DNA from 3 places in the Caldifermentibacillus hisashii genome. Region 1 is predicted to be linked to each of the others. Evidence: a T-box and tRNA genes for the amino acid it is inferred to sense, from the RefSeq annotation. Region 1 holds a T-box; the other regions hold tRNA genes.
What was found. The T-box of region 1 lies ahead of leuS (leucine--tRNA ligase). A T-box ahead of a tRNA ligase gene usually reads a tRNA of that ligase, here a tRNA-Leu.

Region 1 (7,030 bases):
GCTTTATTGCATCTATTTCTTTTGATTTAATTTTTATTTCCAATATGGTCTTATACCTTATCTTTTTTATCATTGCATTTATGTCTTATCGAAATATTTCCGATGAGGCTGTCAGTGGAATCTCCTCCATAAAAATTCAAGGAGAAAATGTACATCATTATAGACGGAATATGCGTGCCCTGCTTATTCTTTCTATTGGTTATGCACTTTGCTGGATTGCCTATGTTCAGTGGCAAACAACAATTGCAACGTACACGCAAGAAATTCATATTTCCCTTGAGCAATACAGCCTTCTGTGGACAGTGAACGGTGCATTAATTGTTTTGGCACAACCGCTATTGGCCGTATTTGTGAAAAAGTTTGCCCGATCTTTAAAAATACAAATTATCATCGGCACTTTCATATTCTTGGTTTCCTTTGGTGTTGTTGCCGTTTCTCACGATTTCAGCGGTTTTATGTCTGCAATGATTATTTTGACTTGTGGAGAGATGCTCGTTTGGCCGGCCATTCCGACTATCGCAGATCAATTGGCACCAAAAGGGAAAGAAGGATTTTACCAAGGTATTATTAACAGTGCTGCAACCGCAGGAAGGATGGTCGGACCGATTTTAGGTGGTATTCTTGTCGATCATTTTGGGATGTCTATCCTCATTATTATTTTATTTTTTCTGTACATTATTTCAATGTTTACAACGATTTTTTATGATAAAGGTTTGGACAAAAAATTTCAGACAAAAGTTGTGTAAAGCTGTCTTCACTGAATCGCTGCCTCATTTCGGGCAGCGATTTTTTTGCGGTTGATATTTTGGTGTGGCACTGGTGAAACTTAGGATACACTGTTGAATTAAGGTATCTTACTGTTGAAATCGGTGGGGGTACTGTTGAATTTTAAGAGTGCACTGTTGATTTTTTTCTATTTACTGTTGAATTTTTTCTATTTACTGTTGAATTCCCGTCTATCTACTGTTGAATTTTTTCCTTTTACTGTTGAATTGGCGGGGGTTACTGTTGAATTCAAGGGTGGGTTTATTGAATTGGGAATCTTGTTGTTGAAATATCGTGATGTCACTATTGAAATTGGTCCTATACTGTTAAATCCGGGTAAGATTGTTGAACTAGGCGAACTAAAAATTATTTTTAAAATATGTTAACTAATACTAAAAATAAGTTGACAAATACCTCCTTATTCATTATTTTTAAAATATCAACTGTTTAAAGGAGGTAACGCGAATGAAAACTATTGAAATCACATTGGTTAGTATGTTTGTTGTTTTAATTGCAATCGGAGCAAATATTACATCCATTATTCCCTTTGCGGTAGTAGGTGGGGTGCCGATCACTTTACAAACATTTTTTGCCGTGTTATCCGGTTTAATACTAGGGAGTCGCCTAGGTGCGATTACGACAAGTGTTTATGCATTTATGGGACTTGTCGGATTACCGGTTTTTGCCCGTTTTAGCGGTGGATTTGGTTCACTTCTTAGCCCAACCTTTGGCTTTATACTTTCTTTCATTTTGGCTGCTTACGTGGGCGGAAAAATTATTGAAAAGAAAAAAACTGTATCATGGTATGTTTTTGCATCATTAGTTGCCACTGCGATTAATTATTTATTCGGGACGAACTGGATGTATTTCGCTTATAAATTTTGGGCAGATGCACCGGACGGATTTTCATATGGATTGGCATGGCTTTGGATGTTGCCGCCGCTTCCTAAAGACATTATTCTTGCAGTAGTTGCCGGAATCTTTGCTCATCGCATGCGGGTTTCCATCCTTTCAAAAGGCCAATTCAAAAAATTGAAATTAGGTGCATAGCTTTGACAGAGAAACAAGGGGAAAAGGAGGAAATCTTGTGGATTGGAAAGAACTGGCATATGAAGTACTAAATGGCAAGGAAATAACATATGAAGAGGCATTATCAATATTACTAACACCTGATAAACAATTACTGGAACTTCTTCACGGTGCATATATCATTCGTCACCATTATTATGGAAATAAAGTGAAGTTAAATAAAATAAAAAATGTCAAATCAGGTATTTGTCCGGAAAATTGCAGCTACTGTTCGCAATCAAGCATTTCCAAAGCACCGATAGAAAAATATACGATGTTATCAAAAGAAGAAATCTTAGCCGGTGCGAAACAAGTTTATGATATGAAAATAGGTACGTATTGTATTGTTGCAAGTGGGAGAGGACCAAGTAATCGCGAAATTGAAACCGTTGCTGCAGCTGTCAAGGAGATAAAGGAGCGATATCCGTTAACGATTTGTACATGCTTAGGTATTTTAAAACCGGAACAAGCGGTAAAACTGAAGGAAGCCGGAGTCGATCGTTATAACCATAATATAAACACATCAGAAAGACATCATCCCGAAATTACCACTTCCCACACCTATCAAGATCGGATACATACTGTTGAAAGGGTAAAACAGGCGGGAATCTCTCCATGCTCAGGAATTATTGTTGGTATGAAAGAAAAGAAAGAAGACGTCGTTGATATGGCTTTCAGTTTAAAAGCTTTAGATGCTGATTCCATTCCAGTAAATTTCTTAAATGCCATAAGCGGGACCCCTTTGGAAGGAACAAAGGAATTAAATCCCCGGTATTGTTTAAAAGTATTAGCGATGATGCGGTTTGTCAATCCTTCAAAAGAAATTCGGATTGCCGGCGGTCGAGAAGTAAATCTACGCAGTCTGCAACCGCTCGGGTTATATCCGGCCAATTCAATTTTTGTTGGCGACTATTTAACTACAGAAGGTCAAGCAGATTCAGCCGATTTACGAATGTTGGATGATCTCGGTTTTGAAATTGACTTTAACTATCAATTCGTTTCGACCAGATAAGCTTTTAAAAACTATGTTCTCAGTCACCTGCCACTGACAAAGTTTAATCCCGATAGCATGGCAATGTAAGTTTATCCCGAGTTTAACGACAAATCAAACTTCAGTCTCAAAACTCGGGATAATAAGGGGAAGGAAAAGAGCAATTTTGCAAATGTCCGATTCATTTTTACTAAGTGAGAGATAGATGGCCCCTGTTGATTGTTAATGAGCGGGGTGAATTATCGAAATTTCTCGAACTTTGCTTGCTTTTTTCCAAATTTTTCACTATAATATTGCCATACTAACTGGATAAAAACGGTGACGAGGAGTAGTAATGTCCGCTGTTGTTCAAAGAGAGCTAACGGTCGGTGGGAGTTAGTCATCAGCAACATGAACTCGCCTCTGAGTTGCAAATATGAATTGAGTAATATTTGCCGGCTCGACCCACGTTACGGGCTAATCAAGTGAATATATTTCGGCATTATATGCTGATATATATTAAATTGGGTGGTACCGCGGGAGACAATCCTCTCGTCCCAAATCAGTTTTGGGATGGGGGGATTTTTATTTGTGAATGTTTTGAAAAGAAAGCTATTGGTCAAAATGGAGGATAATTGAAAAAGTTAAAGGAGGCAATTTCAGTGAGTTTCAACCATAGACAAATCGAGAAGAAATGGCAAAACTATTGGCAAGAACATCATACATTTCGAACAACCGAAGACAAAGATAAACCGAAATTTTTTGCAATGGGAATGTTTCCTTATCCATCAGGGGCAGGTCTTCACGTCGGACATCCGAAAAGTTTTACGGCGGTTGATATTACTGCACGTATGAAAAGAATGCAAGGCTATAATGTTCTTCATCCAATGGGCTGGGATGCGTTCGGATTACCTGCCGAACAATATGCAATTGATACAGGTAATGATCCGGCTGAATTTACTGAAAAAAATATTCAAACATTTAAGAAACAATTAAACGATCTAGGTTTTTCCTATGATTGGGAGCGGGAAGTGAATACAACCGATCCGAATTATTACAAATGGACCCAATGGATTTTTATCAAATTGTATGAAAAAGGGCTGGCTTATATTGATGAAGTGCCGGTTAACTGGTGTCCGGCGCTTGGAACAGTTCTTGCCAACGAAGAAGTCATCGATGGGAAAAGTGAACGCGGAGGCCACCCGGTAATTCGGAAACCGATGAAACAATGGATGTTAAAGATTACTGAATATGCCGATCGTCTATTGGAAGATTTGGATGAATTGGACTGGTCCGAAAGTATTAAAGAAATGCAACGGAACTGGATTGGCCGTTCAGAGGGTGCAGAAATTAACTTCCAAATTGACGGTCACGACGATACTTTCACCGTCTTCACAACACGTCCGGATACTTTGTTCGGTGCCACGTATGCGGTTTTGGCTCCAGAACATGTTTTAGTCGAGAAAATTACGACAGCTGAACAAAAGGATGCAGTTGAAGCGTACCTTAAAGAAGTCCAAACAAAATCTGACTTGGAGCGGACGGATTTGGCAAAAGAAAAAACGGGTGTATTTACCGGCGCTTATGCAGTGAATCCGGCAAGCGGTGAAAAAATGCCCATCTGGATTGCCGATTATGTGCTGGCCACTTATGGTACCGGGGCAATTATGGCGGTACCGGCACATGATGAACGTGACTATGAATTTGCGAAAAAATTTGATTTGCCGATCCGTGAAGTTGTTGCCGGCGGGGATATTCAAAAAGAAGCGTATACCGGTGACGGCGTGCATGTAAATTCCGGATTTCTTGATGGTTTGAATAAACAAGATGCCATTGCAAAAATGATTGCTTGGGTAGAAGAAAAAGGCATCGGGCAGAAAAAAGTTCAATACAAATTGCGTGACTGGTTGTTCAGCCGTCAACGCTATTGGGGTGAACCGATTCCGATTATTCATTGGGAAGACGGTACCATGACAACTGTTCCGGAAGAAGAATTGCCGCTGCTTTTACCGGAAATGAAAGAAATTAAACCGTCCGGAACCGGGGAATCACCGCTTGCCAATGCGACAGACTGGTTGGAAGTCATTGATCCGGTGACAGGCAAAAAAGGACGTCGGGAAACAAATACAATGCCACAGTGGGCCGGTAGCTGCTGGTATTATCTCCGCTACATCGATCCGAACAATGATCAATTTATCGCAGATCCGGAAAAATTGAAATATTGGTTGCCGGTTGATTTGTACATCGGTGGAGCTGAACATGCAGTCCTACACTTGCTATATGCCCGGTTCTGGCATAAAGTACTATACGATATTGGGGTAGTACCTACGAAGGAACCATTCCAAAAATTGGTTAACCAAGGAATGATCCTCGGTGAAAATCATGAAAAAATGAGTAAATCGAAAGGCAATGTTGTAAACCCGGATGAAATTGTGGAAAGCCACGGAGCCGATACATTGCGCTTGTATGAAATGTTCATGGGACCGCTGGAAGCATCCGCACCTTGGTCAACAACCGGACTTGACGGTTCGCGCCGGTTCTTGGACCGGATTTGGCGTCTCTTTGTTAACGAGGATGGCACGCTTTCTGATAAGATTGTCGACAAAGTTGGCGATGAATTGGAAAAAACATATCACCGTACCGTGAAGAAAGTGACGGAGGATTATGAAGGCCTTCGTTTTAACACAGCAATTTCCCAATTAATGGTATTTATCAATGAGGCCTATAAAGTTGGGGAAGTACCGCGGAAATTTGCGGAAGGATTTTTGCAATTGTTATCACCGGTTTGCCCGCATATCGCTGAGGAGCTATGGTCAAAATTAGGGCATCATGAATCGATTACTTTTTCGACTTGGCCGACTTTTGACGAAAGTAAATTAGTTGATAATGAAATCGAAATTGTTATTCAAGTGAATGGCAAAGTTCGGGCTAAGAAAATGGTGCCGGTGGATAGCAGTAAGGAGCAATTGGAGGAATTGGCAAAAGCGGATGAAGCCATTCAAGCCCAATTGGCCGGGAAAACAATCCGTAAAGTGATTGCCGTACCGGGAAAATTGGTAAATATCGTGGCAAATTAATTTTGGAAAAAGGTCATCTTTTACGGATGACCTATTTTGACGACGAGGGCGAATCTCGTCACCATTTTGGGGTGAAAAAGTCTCATTTTCGACGACGAGACCTATTCTCGTCACCAATTTGAGGTGAAAACTGCTCTATTTTGGCGGCGAAACCCGATCTCGTCATCATTTTTCGGTGAGAAACGCTCTTTTTTGACGACGAGCCTCGTTTCTCGTCGCCACTTTTGGGCGGAAAACTCAATTTTTTGACGACGAGCCCTATTCTCGTTACCATTTTTCGGTGAGAAACGTTCTTTTTTGACGACGAGACTAATTCTCGTCACCGTTTTTTGGTGAAAACCGCTTAATTTTGACGACGAGGGCGAATCTCGTCACCATTTTGAGGCGAGAAACTTGAATTTTTGGCGACGAGCCCCGTTCTCGTCACCGTTTTTGGGTGAGAAATGCTTGTTTTTGACGACGAGCCCCGTTCTCGTCACCATTTTTCGGTGAGAAACGCTCTTTTTTGGCGACGAGACTCAATCTCGTCACCTTTTTTTGGTGAAAACCGCTTAATTTTGACGACGAGGGCGAATCTCGTCACCATTTTGAGGCGAGAAACTTGAATTTTTGGCGACGAGCCCTATTCTCGTCACCATTTTGAGATGGAAAAGTCTCAATTTTGGCGACGAGCCCTGTTCTCGTCGTCGTTTTGAGCCGAAAACCACCCATTTTTGACGACGAGCCTCGAACTCGTTACCAATTTGAAGTGGAAACTTCCTTTTTTTGACGAAGAGACCCTTTCTCGTCGCTAATTTTGTTATAATAAAAGATTTACGTATCCCATCACTAATTAACCAAGTCAAACTAATCCTCGTTACTGAATCTATTATGCTAAAATGAACGCATGATATTTTTTACAAAGGATGATGGAAGATGAAGGTCATTACGCCTGAAGAACTTGAAGTAAAAATAGAAAAAGGGGAAAAGCTGCACATCATTGACGTTCGTGAACCAGAAGAAATAGCAGAAGGAATGGTTCCGGGTGCGAAACATATCCCAATGATGCAAATTCCGGAACGAATGACAGAGCTTGACAAAGATAAAGAATATATTTTCATTTGCCGTTCGGGAAATCGGAGCGGGCAAGTGTGTGGATTTTTAGAAGGCC
Region 2 (7,030 bases), 1.9 Mb from region 1:
TTCCTCTGCCGCTGACATCCCGTCCATAAATTGCATTTGTACATCCATTAAAATGATGTCATATTGGGCATGATAGTTTTCAACGATTTCATCTCCATCATTATAAGTTTCAATTGAAATTGTTTCACCTTGTTCTTGTTTAAACTTATGAAGAAAGTCAATTAACTGTTCTTTATAATTATGATCATCCTCAACGATGGCAATCCGTATCATTCCTAACTCCCTCTCACTTTAGTTTCGGATGGACATTTCAATTTAACGGAAGTGACAAAAATAGCAAGCCTTTTCAATACTCACCAAAAATAAATAAGGAAAATTTCTTTTTTAATGTAACTATAGCACACCGTCATTTTTAATACAAACGGCCTACTATAATGATTCTAGTTACGCCAAATCTAGTATTGCAAAATTTTAATTGGGTATCGCATCCTAAAGACGTGTGGGTGGTCTCGCCGAAAAAACTAGATTGATTTCCGGAAATTCCCCCATTTACATAGATAAAACAGTATTGATGATTTTTACAATTCCAGAAAATGCAAAAAATATGTTAGAAATTGTCACCTTATAAAGAAATAAATATGGTAATATATGCTTATAGTAATTTGAAAGCGCTTTGCAAAAATAGCGTTACATTTTTCATCCGATTAAACATTTCAAGGAGTTGGTCTATGTGACATCCATAAAAAAACAACTGTTGGCTTTATTTTTCATTTTGATAGTTGCCCTTATCCTACAACTATTTTACCCTATAGCCGGAAATATTTTATTATCATTAGGAATTATTGGCGTTATCCTCATTTATCTTCTTCAATCACGTAAACAAGACCATTCAAAAATATTAGCTGAATTTATTAAAGAAGGAGATTTACAGGATCAGAATAAGAAAAATCTTATATCTATGAATAACCCTCATTTGTCATATATTTTGGATGTGTTTACGAAAACGATTCGTGATTTTCAAGAATCGATCGAGGAAATTCAAAAACTTACTGATGTGGTCATTGATACAGCAAGTGACTCAACGAAGCAATCCAATTTAATGGCGGAAGTTAATCTTACCGTATCTCAAGGAGCCCAGCAACAAGCGGAAGATGCTGAAAAAGGCAGTAAAATGACAACAGAATTGGCAACAAGATTTCAAAATGTGTTACAAGCAGTTGATACGATGCAAAACCGGATTAATATTTTACAAAAATTAACAGAACAAGGAAATCTTAGTCTGGAAAAAACAATCGAATCCGGAAACAGTACAAAGGAAGAAATTAATCAAGTTTTTGAAACGATCGAACTGTTAAAAGACAGTCTTTCACAAATTAACACGATTACTGCTGTTATTACTGATATCGCTTCACAAACGAACTTATTATCCTTGAATGCGCAAATTGAAGCTGCAAGAGCCGGTGAAGCTGGAAGAGGTTTTTCTGTCGTCTCCAGCGAAATCAGGAAACTATCGGATCAAAGCTACAATTCAGCTTCAGAAATTGGTAAAATATTGGATAACTTAAAGGAAAAAATCAATGCAATTATTCAATCGGTTGAATCGACTAATCAAAAGTTTGAAATTCAACAGCAATCGTTTGAAGAAGTCAATCAAGTCTTTGATCAATTTGATACAAATGTACTTGATTTAATCAATGACCAAAATAATATTCGTGGACATATGAATGTGTTAAATGACACGAAAGATAACTTAACTGATGCGATTAATAGTATTGCCGCCATCGCCCAACAATCCGCCGCTTCAACGCAAGAAGCTGCCACCTTAAGCATGCAGCAAAAACAATCCAATGAAATTTTACTAGACTTATCGAAACAATTACAACAAGTAGTGGTAGAAGTTGAGAAATCCATTCATAATTATCGGGTTGATAAAAAAACAAAAACTACTAAAAAAATTGCTTTTATCAGCAATTTGCAAAAGGGGCATCCTTTTACGGAACTGATGATAGAAAACGGAGAAAAAACAGCGAAGAAATACGGTTTTCATTTTACCGCTAAATTCATGAATCGCTTTGATAAGTCGGAGCAAATTCAAATGATTAATGATGTAAAAAAGAAAGGATTGGATTATTTAATTATCATACCTTCCGAGCAAAAAAGCCTTGCACCTGTTATTGATGATTTGTATCGTGAGCAAATTAAAACCATTTGTGTGGATGCAGATATCCCTAACAGTAAACGAATTAGCTTTATCGGTACCGACAATTATGAAGCAGGGAAAAACTTAGCGAATTTGATTGTCAAACAACTTGGCGGAAGTGGTAAGGTTATTTTGAGTGCAACCAACATCAATCAGGAAAATTTAAAATTACGGGTGAAAGGTGTATACGATGTTTTAGCAAAATACCCTAATATTAAAGTTGTTGGTGAGCAATCCGGTTTCTTCGATAATCAAGAGCGGGTGAAGGATTTCGAGAAAATCGTTAAAACATGCGGTGGTTTCGACCTTGCTGCAGGGGTTGACAGTGATTTTGGAACAGTCGCTATGCTTTATGCCGAAAAACATGACATTTCAAATAAAAAATTTATCGGTTTTGATGACAATCCGGTCAATTTACAAGCGATCAAACAAGGTGTTCTCGATGCCGTTGTTTCCCAAAGACAAAGACTATTTGCGGAATTAGCGGTTAAGAAAATTTTTGATCTGGAAGCCGGAAAACATATTAAGGAAAATGACCTGTTAAGCACGTTTATAATTAATAAAACAAACATTAACGCTATATCGAAATAAAGGGGCACTTCAGTGGGGGAAGCGCTATCCTCCACTGATTTCGTTTAAGCATCCGGCTTCTTTATTATCCCTACATCCCAACAAAGTAAAATTAGCATGTCTCGTACATATTGAAAATAAATAAAACCGTTTGCAATCCTACATCTCAACAAAGTAAAATTAATATCTATGCAGAATATTCGTTTAAGCATTCCGCATCAACTTGCCGAAAACTATGGATTTGCTTACAATAAACATATGGGAAAACATTATTTCAATCAACTCGGAGGTAACTCGGTGAATATTTTATGGGATTTAGACGGAACTTTATTTGATACATACCCGAAATTAATGGCTTCTTTTCAAAAACTCGCCGGAAAGCAAATCAATGAGGATGAACTTATCCGCTGGTTAAAAAAAGATTCCAAACAAGCTTTCAAACATTACGGAATTTCCGAAGACAAGCGACAAGAATATCAAAAAATTGATTTACAGTTTAAAGATGAGGACAAAAAACCGTTTCCTTTTGTGGAAGATGTTTTAAAAATGGCAGATAAAAATATCATTGTTACCCACCGATCAAGAGTATCTACTTTACGTCTATTAAAATATTGGAAAATGGATCATTACTTTCAAGAGATTGTTTGCCCTGAGGAAGATGGTTTTCCACGCAAACCCCACGTCGCATCCTATGCCTACGTTCATGACAAGTACGGAATTGACCTCGTTATTGGGGATCGGGCATTGGACATTATACCGGCAAAAGAATTGGATATTCCAACTTGTTTATTTCAAAATGAAAATGAAGAAGCCGACTTTCATTTATCATCATACAAAGATTTTCCTCAAGTTTTAGAAGGCTTATCAATGTAATTGAACCAAGGGATCGGGTACCCGGTCTCTTCCTTGGAACCTTTTATTAAAATGATAAGACGATCATCTTTCTGGAAGGGAAAAATATTTTTCAAGGTCGTAGGAAAACATTGAAACGTACCCAACACGGACAAGCGAGATCGACAATTTGGCATTTTTCGGTACTTGAAAATTCCTTTCCTTAGATATATAATAAATTTTGTTCGTTGTTTCTGTCTTTGTCGTTGATGTTTTAGATTCATTTTTGATTTTGCGGATATGGTGGAATTGGCAGACACGTATGATTCAGGTTCATATGCCTTAACCGGCGTGGGAGTTCGAGTCTCCCTATCCGCATTTATTTTTGGAAAACTACTAAAGTCAATGCTTTGAAACACTCAAGGTATTGGCTTTTTTTATATTTCGCTTTTTTACGAGGCAAATCGAGTTGAACACATCTGCTGTATGATCTTCCAGTCACTTTCTAAACCCAAATGCGATAAATCATTTGTCAAAATATTTGCATAAACAATTTTGCCATAAAGTAACCGATGATTCCACATCCCGGGAAAGTTAAAATCCAAGCCCATATCATTTCTTTTGCAACATCCCAGTTCACATTTCTAATGCGCTTAGAGGCGCCGACACCCATAATAGCTGTTGTTTTTGTATGAGTAGTACTGACGGGCAAACCAAAAATAGAGGCAGTTAAAAGTGAAATGACACCGGCCAGGTCTGAGGCAAATCCTTCATGTTTTCGCAGTTTCACCATGCTCATTCCAACCGATTTGATGATACGATAACCCCCGATGCTGGTCCCTAATGTGATTACCACACTGATAACTAACATCACCCATAATGGAATCGTAAACACGGTAGCTTCTGTAACACCTTGTGAGAGAAAAACACCAAATAGAAAAACACCAATAAATTTTTGACCATCTTGTGCACCATGCATAAAAGCCATTCCGGCACCGGCAAATATTTCTCCATATTGAAAAAAATTTGCTGATTTACTTAACGGAACATTTTTAAATAAACGATTGATTATTTTTACAATAAAAAATCCAAGTCCGAATCCCATTACAGTTGAAATCACGAGCCCGTAAATAACCTTCATCCATTCATGTCCATTTACTCCTGCTAAACCACCCTGAAGTGCAATGGCAGCACCGGTTAAACCGGCAATTAAAGCATGACTCTCACTGGTTGGAATTCCAAAATACCAAGCACCCGTAGCCCATAAAACAATGGCTACCATTGCTGCACATAAAGCGACAATACTATTGTGAGCATCACCGCTAAAATCGACCATATTATAAATCGTTTCAGCAACGGTTGCATTAAAAACAGTCATTACGGTTACACCAAAAAAATTCATTAAGGCTGCCATAATAATCGCCTGACGAACACTCATGCAACGTGTTGAAACACATGTAGCGATTGCATTTGGGGCATCCGTCCACCCGTTTACAAGAACGACACCTAATGTCAAAAGAACTGTCACAAGCATAATCGGATTACTAGTAATCATTGTTATAAAATCTGGGAATGATAAAGACATTTTCTCACCTACTATAATTACGATTTGTATTGAGCACATCGTTTTTTGAAAATTTGTTCATAATTGTGACTGCTTTCACATTATTATTGTATATTTTTTACACGATAAATCAAAATTTCACCGATGCCCTTTTCAATTATACATCAGTTTGAAAAAATATGTTTTAATACTTTTTAAACATATAATGATAATTAGGACGTAAATTCAAATTTCTCATTTTAACTACTTAACCTTACTTTTTAAACATATAGGCTAATTAGGACGTAAATGGTTTTGCGCAAAATTTATCACGAATGTAAACAAAGCATGTGAAGTACTAGATCCATTCACATGCTATAATTCTATGTTTTTAATATTTTATATCATAGTATTCATTTGTTTCCGGATTATATTGAAACAATTTATAAAAGTCGTCCGGTTTTATTTCATCATCTTCCATGTCCACTTCCAAAAATTCCCATTCCTTTTCGCTTATGGAATCAATAGACATAGATATTTTATTCTCCATAATAACATTCTTAATTTGGTGGGAGTATTTCAGACTAGGCTCATCGTATCCAAATCCACTAAATTTCACCGGCTCATGCTCCTTTAAATAAAAAATAAACTCCCATTCAAAATCCTGTGAAAAATATTTTCCAATATCCGAAGCAATGGATGCTTCGATTCGGACGCTTTCTATGTCTTCCCAAGGGATGGCAATTTGTTCCTCCTTTGACGATAAAAACAACCCTTCTTCCCTGATCGCATAAAAATCATTCTTTCCATAAATCGATAATCCGGCACTAATCAAAAAAGCTACGACCAGTGAAATATACAACTCCTTTTCAACCTTAAACCCAACGATATAAATCACTATAAACAGACAAAACGCATAAAATCCGGTAAAAATGATAATTAAACCGATAAAACCTTGATAATTGGTAATGTAAATATCAGTTGGGGTAGAAATCCTGTTTGTGTTTTTATCATTGAAATACACAATAATTTTTAATAGAATTGGTGCTAAAAAAGAAATTCCCGTATAAAAACGAAATTTTTCCCACGCAGTTTCCTTTACTTTTTTCAATCCGTAAAGCATAATGATTCCGATTGTAAAAGGTAATCCGCCAAGTAATAAATATATAAAAATACTTATAAAGGGATGATCCCATTCGGCTACCCCCGTCGCAGCGATTCCTGTAATAAACGATAAAATAATAATGATATAGCTAACGATTTTTTTTACCTTTGTTACTACTGACCGCAAAGTAATTCTCCCCCTATGTTACAAATGCTATCGTATAAAAATCGTTTATTTCATGCTTTATATTATTCTTGATTACATGGAACTACTTACTCGCTTTAAGAGAATAGGTTCCGTTTTCCCCATCGTTGCTTTGTACAAAAGGATGGTACCTGGTGTTTCACCCTTTTCTGCAGCTTCAACATTGAAGTCTTTATTTAAGGCAACCGTCCAAACCGCTTCATTATTTTTCATTAACACAATCGCCAATGTTCCGAACTGGACGACTTGATCCCATTTATAAATTTCTGTCTTGCCATTTACCGTGACAGATAGGCCTTCTGTTTCATTTGTAATTCTGGCATTTTCCCCTTCCCAAACACCATAAATTTGGGCCGCAACATAATAATAAGATATGCCGGTTCCACGATCGCCATATGTACCAATATATTGATGTACAGTTTTGTCCTTTGCCTTATAGGTTACTGCTGCAATATCATCTGTTAACCAATCCACTTTAAACCTGCCGTTCGTTTGATAGGGCAGTTTTTCTTTCGGTCGTCCCAAAATACCAAAATAGGAGCGGTAGTAATATGTTTCCCCGGTCTTCGTATTTTCTTTTAAAGACAGGACATGTTGAAAGTTTGGCGAAACACTGATAATATTCTTTATCTCCTTA
Region 3 (7,030 bases), 380 kb from region 1:
ATCATTTTCAATATGGCTGAGACGTTGGTTTGTTCTTTCCTGTTCCTGTTTAAAATCAGCGAATTGTGATTTCATACCTTTTAATTCCTCTAGTATTTGTTGCAGTAATTTTTCACTCATCATTTTTCCCCTTTCGATATTTTTTAGGAATATATTTTTTATTAATAATTTTTGTTTGACGAACAATAAATTCCATGGCCTCCATGAAAGATTCTTTTGCCTCCTCTGACATTGGTTCACCATCAAAAGCTAGACCATCTGTATGCTCCAAATCATTACGAATTTGTTCTAGACGTTTTGCTATGTCCCGTTCGTCTTTTTCTGTCAGCTCAAGGAGGTCATTTTTACTATCTCTACCGAGTAGATAGTCAACTGACACTTCATATAAATCAGCAAGTTTTCTTAATGTTTCTGTATCTGGATCCCTATAATTTCTTTCGTAATTAGAAAGAACAGTATTCGTAATTCCAACTTTTTCAGCAACAAACTTCTGAGACCAATTTCTTCTTTCTCTTTCGGCTTTTAATCTTTGTCCGAGACTCATATGTATCTTCCTCACATTATTATTACTTTAATAATAGCAATTATTCACGCTATGTTAAACAAAATCCACAAAAAGTTAAATTTGTAGTTGACTTTCACTAAAAGTGGATTTATAATAAAGACATAAGATTACACGAAATGTGGATTAAAGGTGGTGAATTAATGAAACTCAACGAGAAAATCAGAATGTATAGAAAATCAAAAGGTATTTCGCAAACATATATAGCAAAACAATTAAACATGAGTGTCTCTGGGTACAACATGAAAGAACTAGGTAAAAGACCAATAACTACAACAGAATTAGAGCGAATCGCAGAGATACTAGGTGTATCAGCATCAATTTTTTTTGAGCTTGAATTCCACGTAGAGTGTAATAAAAATCAACAGCATAAGGAGGTGATCTAGTTGGGAAACATTGTTACAAAACAAATTCCACCAGAAAAACTTCGTGACTTCCAACTAAAAATGGTTGGTGACGAAAAATGTGCAACACAACTCATAATCATTAATGGACTGAAATTTGGAGCTGGTGCTGGTGACGAAAACAAGGGAAAAGGCATTGGTAAAATCGATTTCGTTTTAGACCCATACGAGAAACCACAGGTATTTGTGCAATACCATAATCGATTAATAACTAAAGAAGTAGCTGAATCGCTAGGATTGGATAAAATCGATTATTAAGTTTACTTCCTCCTGAATGGCGGTTCAAGAGGAAGATAGGTAACTACTTATTAATTGATATAGGTGCTGTGTTTGTCATATAAATCCTAGTCTCTTCAAGCACTTCGTCTGGGTACTCAAAACGAAGACGATTAACAGTATCAGCTACATCTTGCTGATCAAAATGTTCTAAAACATATTCCGAATGGCCTTTAGGAGCGTTCTTAATCAGTTCACAAATTTCAAGAGCTATTTCTTTTCGGTATGCCATGTTTCTCACCTCCCTCCCAGTCATATTTCGACAGGAAGCGAGGAAATACCTTTAAAGGAGGCAATCTAAATGAAACAAGATCGAAAAATCATTTTCATTGAAGGCCCTTTGATTGAAAAAGTTAAACGTGACGCCCAAATACATTTAATAAAGATAGCAAAGCGCAACATTGAAAACGGCAGCTATCAACCGAGTAAAGTTATTAATTCTTAACTATCTTAATTTTATATCCGTAGAGAGCATATAAAAACCTATGCTTCTATGCAATTGAAAGGGGAGAGAAGTTTGATAAAAGAATCTGTTTACGCAGCGTCAGCAATCGAAACGCTGCAAAAGGAGGAAGGACTTGAGGGAGTTCAAATCGCAATGGATTTGAACGTTTCACCTCAACTAGTCAGCAATATCAAACACGGTCACCGAAAATTACAAAAGGATATTGCCAAGTCAGCGATGACTACATATGACAGTCCAGAGTTTATCATGCAACTACTTTACGAATTTAGTGAGGGTTATACGGCACCGGTTGCCAATGGTAAGGCGATTGATCCACACAGGTTATCATTCGAGGAAATGACGATTCAGCAAGTAAAAGAAGTAATACAAATTTTAGATGAAGTTAGTTTGGCTAAACCTCCAAATGAAACAACAAAAGAGGAGAAAGTACGGATTGAACAAGTCATAAGTGAATTACTTGACGCAGATATGTTTATCAATAATCTTCTCGCAGTTTTAGCAAAAGAATATGGTTTTAGTTTAAGAAAATGCAAGCGTAATAGGGTGCCATATTGGAAATCGAAGGGGTGGATTTGATGGACTTTAACTACGAAGAGTTTAAAGATAAGTACGGTCAGGAAGCAGCAGACATTGTGAAAAACGAAATTAAAACCGCAGAAGATTTTTGCTTGAAATGGAAACTTGAAATCAACCATAAAAACGAACATTGGATTAGTTTATTGTTCGTCACAACTATAGACGCTATGAGTATAAAAGTTTATAAGCAGGCGAAAAAAATCAAATCGGTAGATCGGATTTTTAGACTAGAGTGTGAACAGGCTTTAAAAATCATGAAAGAACTGGGGGCATGAATATGGACTTTGCTGACATTTATCTATTAGGGGTTGTGAGTTTAGGAATGATAGTGTCCTACAAAATCATGCGAGCAGAAGCCAAAGAGGAAAAGATGAAAAAGCGATAGTCGTCGGCAAACAACTATCGCAGGTAAACAAATTCTGAACAAATAAATTGTACCATGGCGGGTTTGAGCCCGTCAACACGGTCATGAGGTATCCGATGCCTCCAACTTCAAAAATCCTTGTGACCGTGTTGATTGGCTTAAATGTCAATCAAAATGACGATTCTAGCTATGAGGGAATAGCCAAACGGTAAAGGCGCCCACTAGATGGGTGGAGGTAATAAATCCTAGGCGAATATCTCCATTGTGGGTTCGAATCCCACTTCCCTCACCAGGGGTAGTGGCGGAATAGGTAAACGCTAAAGCACGCCCTTAATGAGGCCAGCGTATAGGCAGTGGAAATAGGCTTGGGCTGGACGATCGCTGTCATGCAAGGTGCAAATCCTTGCCTACCTCATTAGTACATATGAAGGGAGGTTTATCAATGTTAAATGTTACTGTTTGCCCCGAGTGTGGCGAATACGGGAAAGTAGAGTGAGAAGACGGCTGGTATTGCAAGGAATGTGGTTGTGGAGAACAAATCATTAAGGAGGATTACTAGTGAAACTAGACGTTTATGTTTGCTGTGATGACCATGAATTTGCAGTTCGAGAAAACGAAGAACCATCATGGTGTCCTCTATGCAGTACAGACAAAATTGAATTCAGTCATGAAGTAGATTTACTGGAACAAAAATAAAACTCCTGCAGCTACAGGAGTAGGGAATTTAAAAATATTCATCTACCGTCATTTTAACCTAATTTTGGTTTAAAAACAAGGAGGGTAACAAAGTGAAAGAGATTCGATTACTAGAATTAAACCTAAAAAATTTTAAGGGAATAAAAAGTTTCTCGTTAAAAGCCAACGGAAATAATGTCCGGGTGTTCGGTGATAATGCAACAGGTAAAACAACTTTGTTCGATAGCTTTGTATGGTTACTGTTTGATAAGGATTCGAATAACCGCAAAGATTTTTCCATCAAAACTTTGGACAAGTCAGGAAAGGTAATTCATAACCTAGACCATGAAGTGGAAGCTGTATTTCTAGTTGACGGGAAAACATTAACTTTGAAAAAGGTTTTTTCTGAAAAGTGGACAAAAAAACGAGGTGCAACGGTTTCTGAGTTTACAGGTCATACGACGGATTACTTTATTGATGGCGTGCCAGCAAAGAAAAAGGAATATGATCAACTGATTTCGTCTTTAATCAGTGAGGATGTATTCAAACTCCTTACAAGTCCAAGTTATTTCAACGAGCAATTAAAGTGGCAAGACCGCCGGAAAGTTTTATTGGAAGTTTGTGGAGACATTACAGACGAAGAAGTTATTGCAAGTAACAAAGAATTAGAACAGTTACTTGACGTCCTAAATGGACGGACAATTGAAAACCATCGAAAAGTGATTGCCGCCCGTCGAAAAGAAATTAATGATCAACTTGAAAAAATACCGGTACGGATTGATGAAATCAATCATAATCTGCCTGATTTAAGCAATCTTGATAAATCAGCATTAGAAGCACAAATCAGTCAAATTAATGCTGAAATCGACGAAAAACAAGACCTGATCAGCAACATTCGGAATGGTGCTGCTATCACTCAAAAGCAAAAGCAAATCCAAGAAATTGAAATTGAACTTTTGCAAATCAAACAACAACATGAAGCAGGCTCTAAAGACGAATTATACAAGCTAAAAGCGCGGATACAAGAGGAAGAATCAAATATAAGTTTGCTTGATTCCAAGGCTAAAAACATCCAAATGCAAATTAGTTATAACGAAAAGAATATTCAACAGATTGAAGCACAATTAGAAGCGTGGAGAACCGATTGGTCACAAATTAACAGCCAAGAGTTTACGCATGATGAACTATGCGCTTGCCCGACGTGTGGACAAGACTTACCAGAAGATCAAGTTATTGCCGCAAGAGAAAAAGCACTTGCGCAATTTAACTTAGAAAAGTCGAAAAAACTAGAGGAAATCACAAATAAGGGCAAAAATGGCGCTGTCCAAAAACAGAAACTCTTAAATGATAACGAAAAGCTACTTAAAGAAATTGACAAATTGAAAGCAGAAGTCGCCAAGAAACAAGAGGCTATAAGCAAGTTTGAAACTCAATTACAAGCAGTTAAAAGCACGATCATTGACATTACAGAGAATCCTCTGTATGTGGCTAAACTTCAAGAAAAACAACAGTTACAAAAAGAAATCGGTGAATTGCAGTTATCAGCTAATGAATCCATTCAATCAGTTCAAATGGAAATTTTAGAACTGAAACAACAACGTGATCAGCTAAATGCTGACTTGGGTAAGTTTTCCATCCTGAAACAAACTGAACAACGTATTCAAGAGTTAGAAATGCAAGAGAGGGAGTTGACCGCAGAATTCGAGAAGTTGGAACACGAACTGTTCCTAACTGAAGAATTCATTCGGGCAAAAGTGAATCTCTTGGAAGAGAAGATTAATAGCAAGTTCAAATATGCTCGCTTTAAATTGTTTGATCAACAAATCAACGGGGGTTTACAAGAAGTTTGCGTAACGACATTTGACGGTGTCCCGTATGATTCCGGGTTAAACAACGCCGCAAAAATCAATGTAGGGCTTGATATTATTGCAACGTTATCCGAGCATTACGGATTTAAAGCACCAATCTTTGTCGATAATGCCGAAGCAGTTACCAAACTATTAGATATCGATACACAAGTAATTAGCTTAGTTGTAAGTGAGAAAGACAAGCAATTGCGTGTAGAAACAGTACCAACAGAAATGAAGGAGGCAATCTAATATGTCAAATGAAATAGCAACACACGAAACTTTTAAAACAGGATTAGCTAAGGTGTCCGACACCTTCTACCCTATGATCGAGCAACAATTAACTGGAAATGGCATTCGCATGGACGATTATCAAAAAACATGTGTAATGAACGCGATTGCCGCTATAAACAATGTTTTGGATACAAAAGGAATTAGTTGGAATAGTCCGGATTTAGATCGTAACAATATCACAGATATTTTGTTGAAAGTTGCAGCATTAAAGCTGAATGCATCTGCTAGTCCACGTGAAGTTTATTTCCAATTGCGAAATGTGAAGTTGGCCGTACCGAATCCAAGCGGTGGAAAACCAATAGACAAATGGGTAAAACAAATAGAAATGGGTATCGAAGGCGATGGCAACGATGCGATTTTAGCAAATTTCGGACGAGATGTTAAAACAGTACACAACTATTGGTTAGTTCGGGAAAATGATGAATTTGAATATCCAATGTATAACGGTATCGAAGTAACACCTCCAAAGTGGCGCCCGACTGGAAAAGGTAAAGTTGTTCGGGTTGTTTACCCTATCGAAAAATCGAATGGAAATATTGAATACCTTATTTCCGAACGCGAGGATGTTATAAAAAACCTAATTGCACACGTAAACAATAATTTGACGAATGAAACATTCGGTATTGCAAAAGACCGTTATAATGCTACACCTGAACAAAAGAAGAAAATTAACGCAAAGAAAAAAGAGATAATCGACAAAATCGAAAGTCTTGGACTTGAAAAAGCACTAGACGAGGAATCATTAGCTGATTATATCAGCCCAGCTTGGAGAGAAAAGCAAAGCCGTGAATCTATGATTATTCGAAAAATGCGAAATAACGTCACGAAAAAATACACAAAGGATTTCGGCAATGCATTTGTAAGCATGACTTATGATGAAGCTACAGACGATGATTACAAACGAGTACGGAAAGAAATCAATGAAAATGCGAACAGTGAAGTCCTTGATTTTGAAGAGGTTCCGACCATTGAACAACCAAAAGCGGAAGTTATTGATTATGGTCCTGTTAATGAAGAACAAGAAGAACTAACTTCTGATAAAGCGTCTGAACCAGAGCAAATGACATTTGAAGCAACCGGAACAGAAGGACCGGGATTCTAATGATTGAGATTAAGACATTGGCAACAGGAAGCAAGGGGAATTGCTACTATGTAACGGATGGCTATTCCCCAATCCTCCTCGAATGCGGAATCAGGTTCAGAGACGTTCAAAAACGGCTCAATTTCAAGACTTCTAACTTAGTAGGGTGTTTGGTCACCCACGAGCATAAAGACCATTGTGGCGGCTTAAATGACGTATTAAAAGCAGGGATAAATTGCTACATGTCACCTGGGACTGCTACAGCGATAGGAATAAATCATCACCGAATTAAAAAGGTCGCGGTGAAAAAACAATTCACTTTAGGCACTTGGACCATATTACCATTTGACGTTCAGCACGACGTTTCAGAGCCATTTGGATTTCTTTTGCAGAATCAGTCTGGCGAAAAGCTTTTGTTTATTACAGACACGTACTATGTCAAATACAAATTCCCAAGCATTACACATATAATGGTCGAATGCAAT

Region 2: it has a tRNA-Leu gene. The T-box ahead of leuS (leucine--tRNA ligase) is inferred to sense a tRNA for this amino acid. The anticodon was not compared.
Region 3: it has a tRNA-Leu gene. The T-box ahead of leuS (leucine--tRNA ligase) is inferred to sense a tRNA for this amino acid. The anticodon was not compared.

The regions. Positions count from the first base shown of each region.
Region 1 is NZ_CP155467.1:2,855,864-2,862,893, reverse strand. It holds gene NSQ14_RS13880 (MDR family MFS transporter) at 1-746, shown strand, start outside; gene NSQ14_RS13875 (hypothetical protein) at 882-1,151, shown strand; gene NSQ14_RS13870 (biotin transporter BioY) at 1,231-1,815, shown strand; gene bioB (biotin synthase BioB) at 1,853-2,845, shown strand; T-box leader at 3,134-3,366, shown strand; gene leuS (leucine--tRNA ligase) at 3,466-5,880, shown strand; gene NSQ14_RS13855 (hypothetical protein) at 5,963-6,154, opposite strand; gene NSQ14_RS13850 (hypothetical protein) at 6,432-6,725, opposite strand; gene NSQ14_RS13845 (rhodanese-like domain-containing protein) at 6,796-7,030, shown strand, end outside.
Region 2 is NZ_CP155467.1:922,314-929,343, reverse strand. It holds gene NSQ14_RS04370 (LytR/AlgR family response regulator transcription factor) at 1-213, opposite strand, end outside; gene NSQ14_RS04365 (substrate-binding domain-containing protein) at 671-2,731, shown strand; gene NSQ14_RS04360 (HAD-IA family hydrolase) at 3,008-3,583, shown strand; tRNA gene NSQ14_RS04355 (tRNA-Leu) at 3,836-3,919, shown strand; gene NSQ14_RS04350 (inorganic phosphate transporter) at 4,074-5,126, opposite strand; gene NSQ14_RS04345 (hypothetical protein) at 5,476-6,375, opposite strand; gene NSQ14_RS04340 (hypothetical protein) at 6,448-7,030, opposite strand, start outside.
Region 3 is NZ_CP155467.1:2,474,922-2,481,951, reverse strand. It holds gene NSQ14_RS12010 (hypothetical protein) at 1-120, opposite strand, end outside; gene NSQ14_RS12005 (helix-turn-helix transcriptional regulator) at 113-544, opposite strand; gene NSQ14_RS12000 (helix-turn-helix transcriptional regulator) at 706-948, shown strand; gene NSQ14_RS11995 (hypothetical protein) at 949-1,224, shown strand; gene NSQ14_RS11990 (hypothetical protein) at 1,268-1,474, opposite strand; gene NSQ14_RS11985 (hypothetical protein) at 1,544-1,687, shown strand; gene NSQ14_RS11980 (XRE family transcriptional regulator) at 1,760-2,284, shown strand; gene NSQ14_RS11975 (hypothetical protein) at 2,284-2,559, shown strand; tRNA gene NSQ14_RS11970 (tRNA-Leu) at 2,840-2,940, shown strand; gene NSQ14_RS11965 (hypothetical protein) at 3,207-3,344, shown strand; gene NSQ14_RS11960 (AAA family ATPase) at 3,437-5,422, shown strand; gene NSQ14_RS11955 (hypothetical protein) at 5,424-6,566, shown strand; gene NSQ14_RS11950 (MBL fold metallo-hydrolase) at 6,566-7,030, shown strand, end outside.